DNA from 2 places in the Streptomyces sp. NBC_00250 genome. Region 1 is predicted to be linked to the other one. Evidence: riboswitches for the same ligand, from Rfam matches in the RefSeq annotation. Region 1 holds a riboswitch; the other holds the start of a gene.
What was found. Region 1 has a riboswitch for S-adenosylmethionine ahead of OG259_RS29885 (aminotransferase class V-fold PLP-dependent enzyme). Riboswitches for the same ligand answer to the same signal wherever they lie in the genome.

Region 1 (4,337 bases):
TCGCGGTCGCCCTGCGCGCCAAGGGCGAGACCGTCGACGAGATCACCGGCCTCGTCCGCACCATGTACGAGCACGCCAACACGATCGAGGTGCCCGGCCCGTCCGTCGACATCGTCGGCACCGGCGGCGACGGCGCCAAGACCGTCAACATCTCCACGATGTCCGCGATCGTCGTCGCCGGCACCGGTGCCAAGGTCGTCAAGCACGGCAACCGGGCCGCGTCCTCCGCCTCCGGCGCCTCCGACGTCCTGGAGAAGCTGGGCGTCAATCTGCAGCTGACCCCGCAGCGGGTCGCCGAGGTCGCGGAGGAGGCCGGGATCACCTTCTGCTTCGCGGTGAAGTTCCACCCGGCGCTGCGTCATGTCGCCGCGGCCCGCAAGGAACTCGGCATCCGGACCACCTTCAACTTCCTCGGTCCGCTCACCAACCCGGCCCGCGTCAAGGCCCAGGCGACCGGCGTGGCCGATGCCCGGATGGCTCCGATCATGGCCGGGGTGCTGGCCGACCGCGGCTCCTCCGCGCTCGTCTTCCGCGGCGACGACGGCCTGGACGAGCTGACCACCACCGCCACCTCGCGGGTCTGGGTGGTCCGCGACGGTTCGGTACGCGAGGAGGCCTTCGATCCTCGGGACGTCGGCATCGACCTCGTACCGGTGGAGGCCCTGCGCGGCGCCGACGCCTCGTACAACGCCGACGTCGCCCGCCGACTGCTCGCGGGGGAGACCGGTCCGGTACGGGACGCGGTGCTGCTCAACTCGGCGGCGGCGCTGACCGCGCTCACGCCGGGGGAGGGCACCCTGGTGGAGGAGATCCGCGTCGGCATCGAGAAGGCCGCGGAGGCGATCGACTCCGGCGAGGCCCGCCGGGCCCTGGAGCGCTGGATCACCGCCAGCAACGCCTGATCCCTCGCACGTCGTATGCCCAAGACCCCGGTCCAGTATGCGGACCGGGGTCTTGCGCTTCGTCGATCATGTGGCAGGATGCTCTACAGGTCACGAGTGACAGCGTTTTGGCCCCGGCTTGCTGTCCGGCAACCCTCCGTCCGTGGCGGGGTGCCCCGGGTGATGACCAGGCCGTAGGCAGCGAGGTCTACGGCAAGCGCGGACCCCTCGAACACCAGGGGTCCTGGTCTCTCGAGGAGCTTTTTCCGTGAGCAAGCGAATGCGATAGGGCGAATACGCCCCTTCTTCACCCTCGGATCATCGGATCAGGGTCACTTCCGCGTACCCGTGTACCCGCGTGCACTTCCGTGCCCTCCCATGTCCTCCGAGGCATCACCCGTACCCCGCCATGTCCGGCCGCGTACGGGATCACCGAAGCCATTCAGCACCGCCCGCCGGGAGATACCGCCATGTCCGCACGCCCTGACGCCGTCGTCACCGCCACCGCCACCGCTGTCGTCGAGACCGCCGCCGAGTCCGCCGACCCCTGCTGCGACGCCCCGCTGCCCGTGCTCGGCCGCGACGTCACCGTCCCGCTCGTCACCGGCGGCGAGGTGACCTACGCCGCGCTCGACTACGCGGCCAGCGCCCCGGCCCTCCAGCGGGTGTGGGACGACGTCGCCGCGTACGCCCCCTACTACGGCAGCGTCCACCGCGGCGCCGGCTACCTCTCCCAGCTCTCCACCGACCTCTTCGAGAACAGCCGCGTCACCGTCGCCGAGTTCCTCGACTGCCGCCCCGGCGACCAGGTCGTCTTCACCCGCTCCACCACCGACTCGCTCAACCTGCTCGCCGCCACCCTCCCCGCCGACTGCCAGGTCTTCGTCTTCGAGACCGAGCACCACGCCTCGCTGCTGCCCTGGCGTGACGCCCGGGTCACCTACCTCAACGCGCCGCGCACCCCGGAGCAGGCCGTCGCCACCCTGGAGCGCGCCCTCGCCGACCGCGACCCGTACGGTCCCGCCCTGGTCTGCGTCACCGGCGCCTCCAACGTCACCGGTGAGCTGTGGCCGGTGAAGGAACTCGCCGCCGCCGCCCACGCCCACGGCGCCCGGATCGTGCTCGACGCCGCCCAGCTCGCGCCCCACCACCCGGTCTCCGTGCAGGAGCTGGACGTGGACTGGATCGCCTTCTCCGGGCACAAGCTGTACGCGCCCTTCGGCTCGGGCGTCCTCGCGGGCCGCGCCGACTGGCTGCAGGACTCCGAGCCCTACCTCGCGGGCGGCGGCGCCTCCCGCAAGGTGGCGCGTCGGGCCGACGGTGGTGTGGACGTGGAGTGGCACACCACCGCGGCCCGGCACGAGGCCGGCTCCCCGAACGTCATCGGCGTGTACTCCATCGCCTCCGCCTGCAAGGCGCTCGCCGAGGCCGGTTTCGAGGGGCTCGTGGCCCGCGAGAAGCACCTGATCGCCAAGGTCCGCGAGGGTCTCGCCGAGGTTCCCGAGGTCAAGGTGCTCTCGCTGTTCGGCGACGACGCCCCCCGCGTCGGTGTCATCTCCTTCGTCGTGGAGGGCTGGAACAGCTCCCACTTCGCCGCCGCGCTCTCCGCCGAGTACGGCATCGGCGTCCGCGACGGTCTGTTCTGCGCCCACCCGCTGGTCCGCACGCTGCTCGGCAGCGACCCGCAGGACCCGGGCGAGTGCGGCGCCCCCGAGGCGGCGCCCGGTGAGCGCTCCCTCAACGCCATCCGGGTGAGCTTCGGCGCCGGTACGCCGGACGAGCACGTGGAGCGGTTCGTCGGCGCCGTGAAGGAGCTCGTCCGCGACGGCGCGCAGTGGAAGTACCGTACCGAGGACGGCCGCTGCGTCCCGGACCGCGGCTGAGGACTCACTCGTACGGGTGAAGGGGGCCTCCCGAGCGGGAGGCCCCCTTCACCCGTGCCGTGTACGAGGACTCAGGACTCCAGCCCGATGGCGAAGGCCGCCTCCAGATCGTGCTGGGAGTACGTACGGAAGGCGACATGCGTGTCCGTGGCCTCGACGCCCGGGATCTTGCTGATGCTGCCGGGGATCACGTCCGCCAGGTCGTCGTGACGGGGCACGCGGACCATGGCGATGAGGTCGTAGGTGCCGGTCACCGAGAAGACCTCGCTGACGCTGTCGAGCGCGGCGATCGACTCGGCGATCTCGGGGATGCGGTCCACGCTGGTCTTGATGAGCACGATCGCGGTGATCACGGCTGGCTTTCTCCCTCGGTCGCCGCGGCTTGGGCTTTCACTCTATCCCCACCCCGGTAGCGCCCCCAGGCGTAGAGGAAGCCGACGGAGAAGCCCACCACATGGGCCAGATAGGCGACGCCGGGACCGGCGCCCGCCGCCCGCGCGGCCAGCCACTGCAGCACGAACCAGAAGATCAGCACGATCCAGGCGGGGAAGCGCAGCGGCAGGAAGAAGAGGAACGGGAAGAGACTGGTGACCCGGGAGCGCGGGAAGAGGAAGAGAAAGGCCCCGAGCACCCCGGAGATCGCCCCGGACGCCCCGACCAGGGTCTGCTCGCTGTTCGCGTGCGCCACCGCGTACCCGAGCAGTGCGAGGTAGCCCGTGCCCAGGTAGAAGAGGGCGAACTCGACGGGACCCATGCGCTCCTCGGCCATCGCTCCGAAGACGTACAGGAACAGCATGTTTCCCAGCAGGTGGAGCCAGCTGCCGTGGACGAAGAGCGCGGTGAGCGGGGTGAGCAGGGCGCGGGGCTCGCCGCTCATCAGTTCGGCCGGGACGACGCCCCAGCGGCGGAAGTACTCGCCCTGCGCCGCGAGGAGCTGGTCGCCCGTGCCGTACACCGGGTTGAGCCCGGAGACCGGGCCGATCGCGAAGAGCAGACAGCAGGCGGCGATCAGTCCGTACGTCACCGTGGGTCCGCTGCGCGTGCCCCGCCAGGCACCGAGGGCCGCACCTCGCCAGTCGATCATGGACAGATCATGGCGTACCGGGGCCGAACTGGACAGAGTGCCTCGCCGTGCCCCCGGGTACCGGCGAGGCCGTAGGGTAACGGGCAGTACAACCGCAGTTCGACGGCGCACCGCGGCTCCCGCACCTGGTACCACGCAACAGGAAGAAGGACGGCACGATGACGACGGTTCCCCTGCCGACCGCCGAGACCCGGTGGCGCTGCACGCTCTGCGGCAACCTGACCCGCTTCGACGTGACGCGCTCGTCCAAGGTCGTCGAGTACGTCCATCTGGACCTCGCGGGAGACCCGACGGTCGAGGAGCGGCAGGTGGTCAGTGAGACCATCGAGTCGGTCCGCTGCCGGTGGTGCAACGCGGTGGATCAGATCGAACTGGTGGACAGGCCGGGCGCCGCTTCCTGAGGGACGGCGCGGACGACATAGGGGTGACGGATCGTGGAGCAGCCCGCGCACGGTGGAGAACCGGCCGGCGCGGCAGGTGACGCTGCCG
Region 2 (4,337 bases), 2.4 Mb from region 1:
CCCGTGTAGGTGCGGAGGATGGTGGGGATGCGGACGTTCACGGCCATGTCTTCGTAACCTTTCAGAGGGCCAGGCCGGCGTCGCGGAACGCGTCGAGGCTCGGGCGGATGGTGGCGGTCGCCTGAGAGGTGTCGGCCACCGCGTCCAGGGTCTTGAGTCCGTCGCCGGTGTTGAGGACGACGGTGGTGAGGTTCGGGTCGATCAGCCCGTTCTCGACGAGCTTCTTCGCGACACCGACCGTCACGCCGCCCGCGGTCTCGGCGAAGATGCCCTCCGTCTCGGCGAGGAGCTTGATCGCGGCCACGACCTGCTCGTCGTCGACGTCCTCCACGGCGCCGCCGGTGCGGCGGGCGATGTCGAGGACGTACGGGCCGTCGGCCGGGTTGCCGATCGCGAGCGACTTGGCGATCGTGTTCGGCTTCTGGGGCCGTACGACGTCGTGCCCGGCCTTGAAGGCCACCGACACCGGGGAGCAGCCCTCGGCCTGGGCGCCGAAGATCTTGTACGGCTTGTCCTCGACGAGGCCGAGCTTGATGAGCTCCTGCAGACCCTTGTCGATCTTGGTGAGCTGGGAGCCGGAGGCGATCGGGATGACGAGCTGGTCGGGGATGACCCAGCCGAGCTGCTCGCAGATCTCGTACGCCAGCGTCTTGGAGCCCTCGCCGTAGTACGGGCGGAGGTTGACGTTGACGAAGCCCCAGCCCTCGCCCAGCGGGTCGCCGATGAGCTCGGAGCAGAAGCGGTTGACGTCGTCGTAGTTGCCCTCGATGGCGACGAGGTCACCGCCGTAGACACCGGCCATGACGACCTTGCCCTGCTCCAGGTCGTGCGGGATGAACACGCAGGAGCGGAAGCCGGCGCGGGCGGCGGCGGCGCCGACGGCGCCGGCCAGGTTGCCGGTGGAGGAGCAGGAGAGGGTGGTGAAGCCGAAGGCGCGGGCGGCCTCGATGGCCTGGGCGACGACCCGGTCCTTGAAGGAGTGGGTCGGGTTGCCCGAGTCGTCCTTGACGAAGAGCTTGCCGGGGGCGACGCCGATCTCGCGGGCGAGGTTGTCGGCCTGGACGAGCTTGGTCCAGCCCGGGTTCAGGTTCGGCTTGTCGGCGACGTCGGCGGGGACGGGCAGCAGGGGGGCGTAGCGCCAGATGTTGGCGGGGCCGGCCTCGATCTGCTTGCGCAGTGCCTCGGGGTCACCGGTGGGGAGGTCGTACGCGACTTCGAGCGGTCCGAAACAGAGTTCGCAGGCGAAGATCGGGCCGAGTGCGAACTTTTCACCGCATTCGCGACAGGAGAGCCCGGACGCGGGACCGAGGTCGACCGAAGTGGCGGGGGTAACAGTCTGTACAGCCATGGAGGCGAGGCCCTTTCTCCTCATCTTTCCCATGACGAATTTTTCGCCATGAGACGGATTTGGCACCTTCCCTAGCCGGGAGCCTCGCTGGAGGACGAGTAACCGACTGGAGGGTTGCCGGGGCTTCAACGGGCCGTTTCCCTCTGCCCCTCTGGATGAGCGGTATTCGATTGTGAAGCGCGGTGAACTTTCGTTCCTGCGCTCCGGCGCGGGCGGCACCCCGACGTGCATCGGGCATCCGCGTTGTTCAAGACTGTAACCGAAGGCCCGGACGCTTGGACCGGCCGTCCGAACCGCGAGATGGAGATCACGTGCTGGAAGAGGTGGAGCGCTGGCTGGACCGGCGGTCCTGGTCCGTGGAGGACCGGCCGCTGGAGCGAATCCTCGCCGCCAAGCGAAACACGAAGGTCAGCGTCGTCCTGCCGGCGCTGAACGAGGAGGCGACGGTCGGTGACATCGTCGCCGTGATCCGGCGCGAGCTGATGTCGGAGGCGGTGCCGCTCGTCGACGAGCTGGTGGTGATCGACTCGGGCTCCACGGACCGTACGGCGGAGGTGGCGGCGGCGGCCGGGGCGCGGGTGGTCGCGCGGGACGCGATACTCCCGCGGATACCGGCCGTGCCGGGCAAGGGCGAGGTGCTGTGGCGGTCACTGATGGTGACCACCGGGGACGTCGTGTGCTTCGTGGACGCCGACCTGCGGGACTTCTCCGCGGACTTCGTGACGGGGATCGTGGGCCCGCTGCTCACCGATCCGGACGTCGACTTCGTGAAGGCGATGTACGACCGTCCCTTCGGCCCCGAGTTCAACGGGCTCGCCTCCGGCAAGACCGCCGGCCAGGGCGGTCGGGTGACGGAGCTGGTGGCGCGCCCGCTGCTGAATCTGCACTGGCCGCAGCTGGCCGGCTTCGTGCAGCCGCTCGGCGGTGAGTACGCGGCCCGCCGCTCGCTGCTCGAACGGCTGCCCTTCCCGGTCGGTTACGGAGTGGAGCTGGGGCTGCTCGTGGACGCCCTGCACACGGTGGGTCTGGACGCGCTCGCACAGGTGGACGTGGGGGTGCGCAAGCACCGGCACCAGGACGGTCTCGCGCTGGGCCGGATGGCGGCGGCGATCTACCGGACGGCGCAGCTGCGGCTCTCGCGGGGCCATCTGGTGCGGCCGCGGCTGACCCAGTTCGAGCGGGGCGAGAAGGGCTTCGAGCCGCGGACGTACGACGTGGACACGGAGGAGCGGCCGCCGATGGCCGACATCGCGGAGTACGCGCACCGCCGCGTGGCCTGACCGGACGGCCTGACCGCATGGCCCGACCGCGTGGCGTAACGCCGCATGATGATCCGTTTTGCCTACATTGCCCTTTTATGCGCTTCAGACAACAACACCTGGGCAGGGTGCTCGCGGTCGTCGCGGCCGCAGGACTGGCGGCGGGCTCGCTCGCCTTCACCGCGGCGGGGCCGGCCGCGGCGGATGTGGTCGAGCCCTTCGGCAAGCGGTACGACGAGTCGCTGTACGGCGACTTCACCACGATCGGCAACACGGTGATGGGCTGCCCGGCCGCCCCCGCCGACCTGGCCGCCCGCTGTGCGACCGCGGCGAGCGGCCAGGGCTCGGACGACAACAACACCTTCGTGATGCGGCGGATCGACGCGGGCGGCACCGGCGGCGGATACGGCTCCAGTACCGGCCACGTGCGGATCCCGGCGGGCGCCGAGGTCGCATACGCCCGGCTCTTCTGGGGCGGCAACGACGGCACGTACAAGGGTCCGAGCGGGGCGCGGCTGAAGCGCTGCGACATCTCCGGCACGGATGTCGAGCCCTCGCCCGGCGACCCGACGACCACCACCCCGCTGATCAAGGTCGGCTCGGCCGCGGCTGCCCCGGTCTCGATCGACAGCATGGTCGCCGACCCGGCCGACACCAACGGCCCGCACTACTACACGGGCGAGTCGGACGTGACCGCCGCCTTCGCGGGCGTCTCGGGGACGGACGCGCAGGTGGCCGTCGGCAACATCTGGGCGCCCGACGGCAAGGGCTGCGTGGCGGGTTGGTCGCTGACCGTCGTCCACAAGTTCCCCGGCCCGGATCCGGTCCACGCCCCCGAGCGGCGCACCGTGTACGTGTACGGCGGCCATGTCCTGCAGCGTTCGACCTCCCCCGCCACCACGATCACCGTGGACGGCTTCCACCGGAGCGGCGGCAAGGTGCGGGCCGGCATCACCGCGTACGAGGGCGACCGGAACACCCCGGGGGACACCTTCCTCGTCGACGGCAAGAACGTCACCGAGGCCCACACGGGCAACACCCGCAACTTCTTCGTCAGCGAGGACGACGGCGCCGTCACCCCCAAGCTGATCAACAACCTGAGCATCGACGCCAAGGCCTTCGACATCCCCGACGGCGCCATCCCCCAGGGCGCGACCTCGGCCGACCTGACCTTCACCACCCGCGGCGACACCTACGTGCCCTCCGCGCTCGCCTTCTCCGTACCGGTCCCCGACCTGGAGATCACCAGGACGGCGAGCCCGCGCACGGTGAAGCCGGGCGACACCCTCACGTACACGATCACCGCGAAGAACATCAGCACGCTCGACTATCCGAACGCCGCGTTCAGCGACGATCTGGCCGGGAACCTCGACGACGCCGACTACAACGGCGACGTGAAGACGACCCTGGGCAGGGCGACGTACACGGCGCCGAAGATCGGGTACGTGGGCACCGTCCCGGCCGGGAAGGCGGTGACCGTCACCTACTCGGTGAAGATCAAGAACCCGCCGACGGGCGACGGGAAGCTCCGCAACAGCGTGAAGGTGGAGACACCCCGCTCCAACTGCGGAGACGGCAGCCGGGACCCGGCGTGCGCGGTGACCCCGGCGATCGGGAAACCGAAGCCGACACCCAGGCCGACGCCGACGCCGACCCCGGTGGATCCCACGCCCACCCCGACGCCGACCCCGACGCCGGTGGACCCCACGCCGACCCCGACCCCGGTGGAC

Region 2: another riboswitch for S-adenosylmethionine. It lies ahead of thrC (threonine synthase); the one in region 1 lies ahead of OG259_RS29885 (aminotransferase class V-fold PLP-dependent enzyme).

Annotation. Positions count from the first base shown of each region.
Region 1 covers NZ_CP108088.1:6,599,200-6,603,536, forward strand. The annotation lists gene trpD (anthranilate phosphoribosyltransferase) at 1-902, shown strand, start outside; SAM riboswitch class IV at 991-1,107, shown strand; gene OG259_RS29885 (aminotransferase class V-fold PLP-dependent enzyme) at 1,352-2,764, shown strand; gene OG259_RS29890 (Lrp/AsnC family transcriptional regulator) at 2,836-3,117, opposite strand; gene OG259_RS29895 (rhomboid family intramembrane serine protease) at 3,114-3,848, opposite strand; gene OG259_RS29900 (hypothetical protein) at 4,007-4,249, shown strand; gene OG259_RS29905 (NYN domain-containing protein) at 4,283-4,337, shown strand, end outside.
Region 2 covers NZ_CP108088.1:4,241,952-4,246,288, forward strand. The annotation lists gene OG259_RS19050 (MoaD/ThiS family protein) at 1-47, opposite strand, end outside; gene thrC (threonine synthase) at 62-1,372, opposite strand; SAM riboswitch class I at 1,366-1,510, opposite strand; gene OG259_RS19060 (glucosyl-3-phosphoglycerate synthase) at 1,660-2,628, shown strand; gene OG259_RS19065 (DUF7927 domain-containing protein) at 2,706-4,337, shown strand, end outside.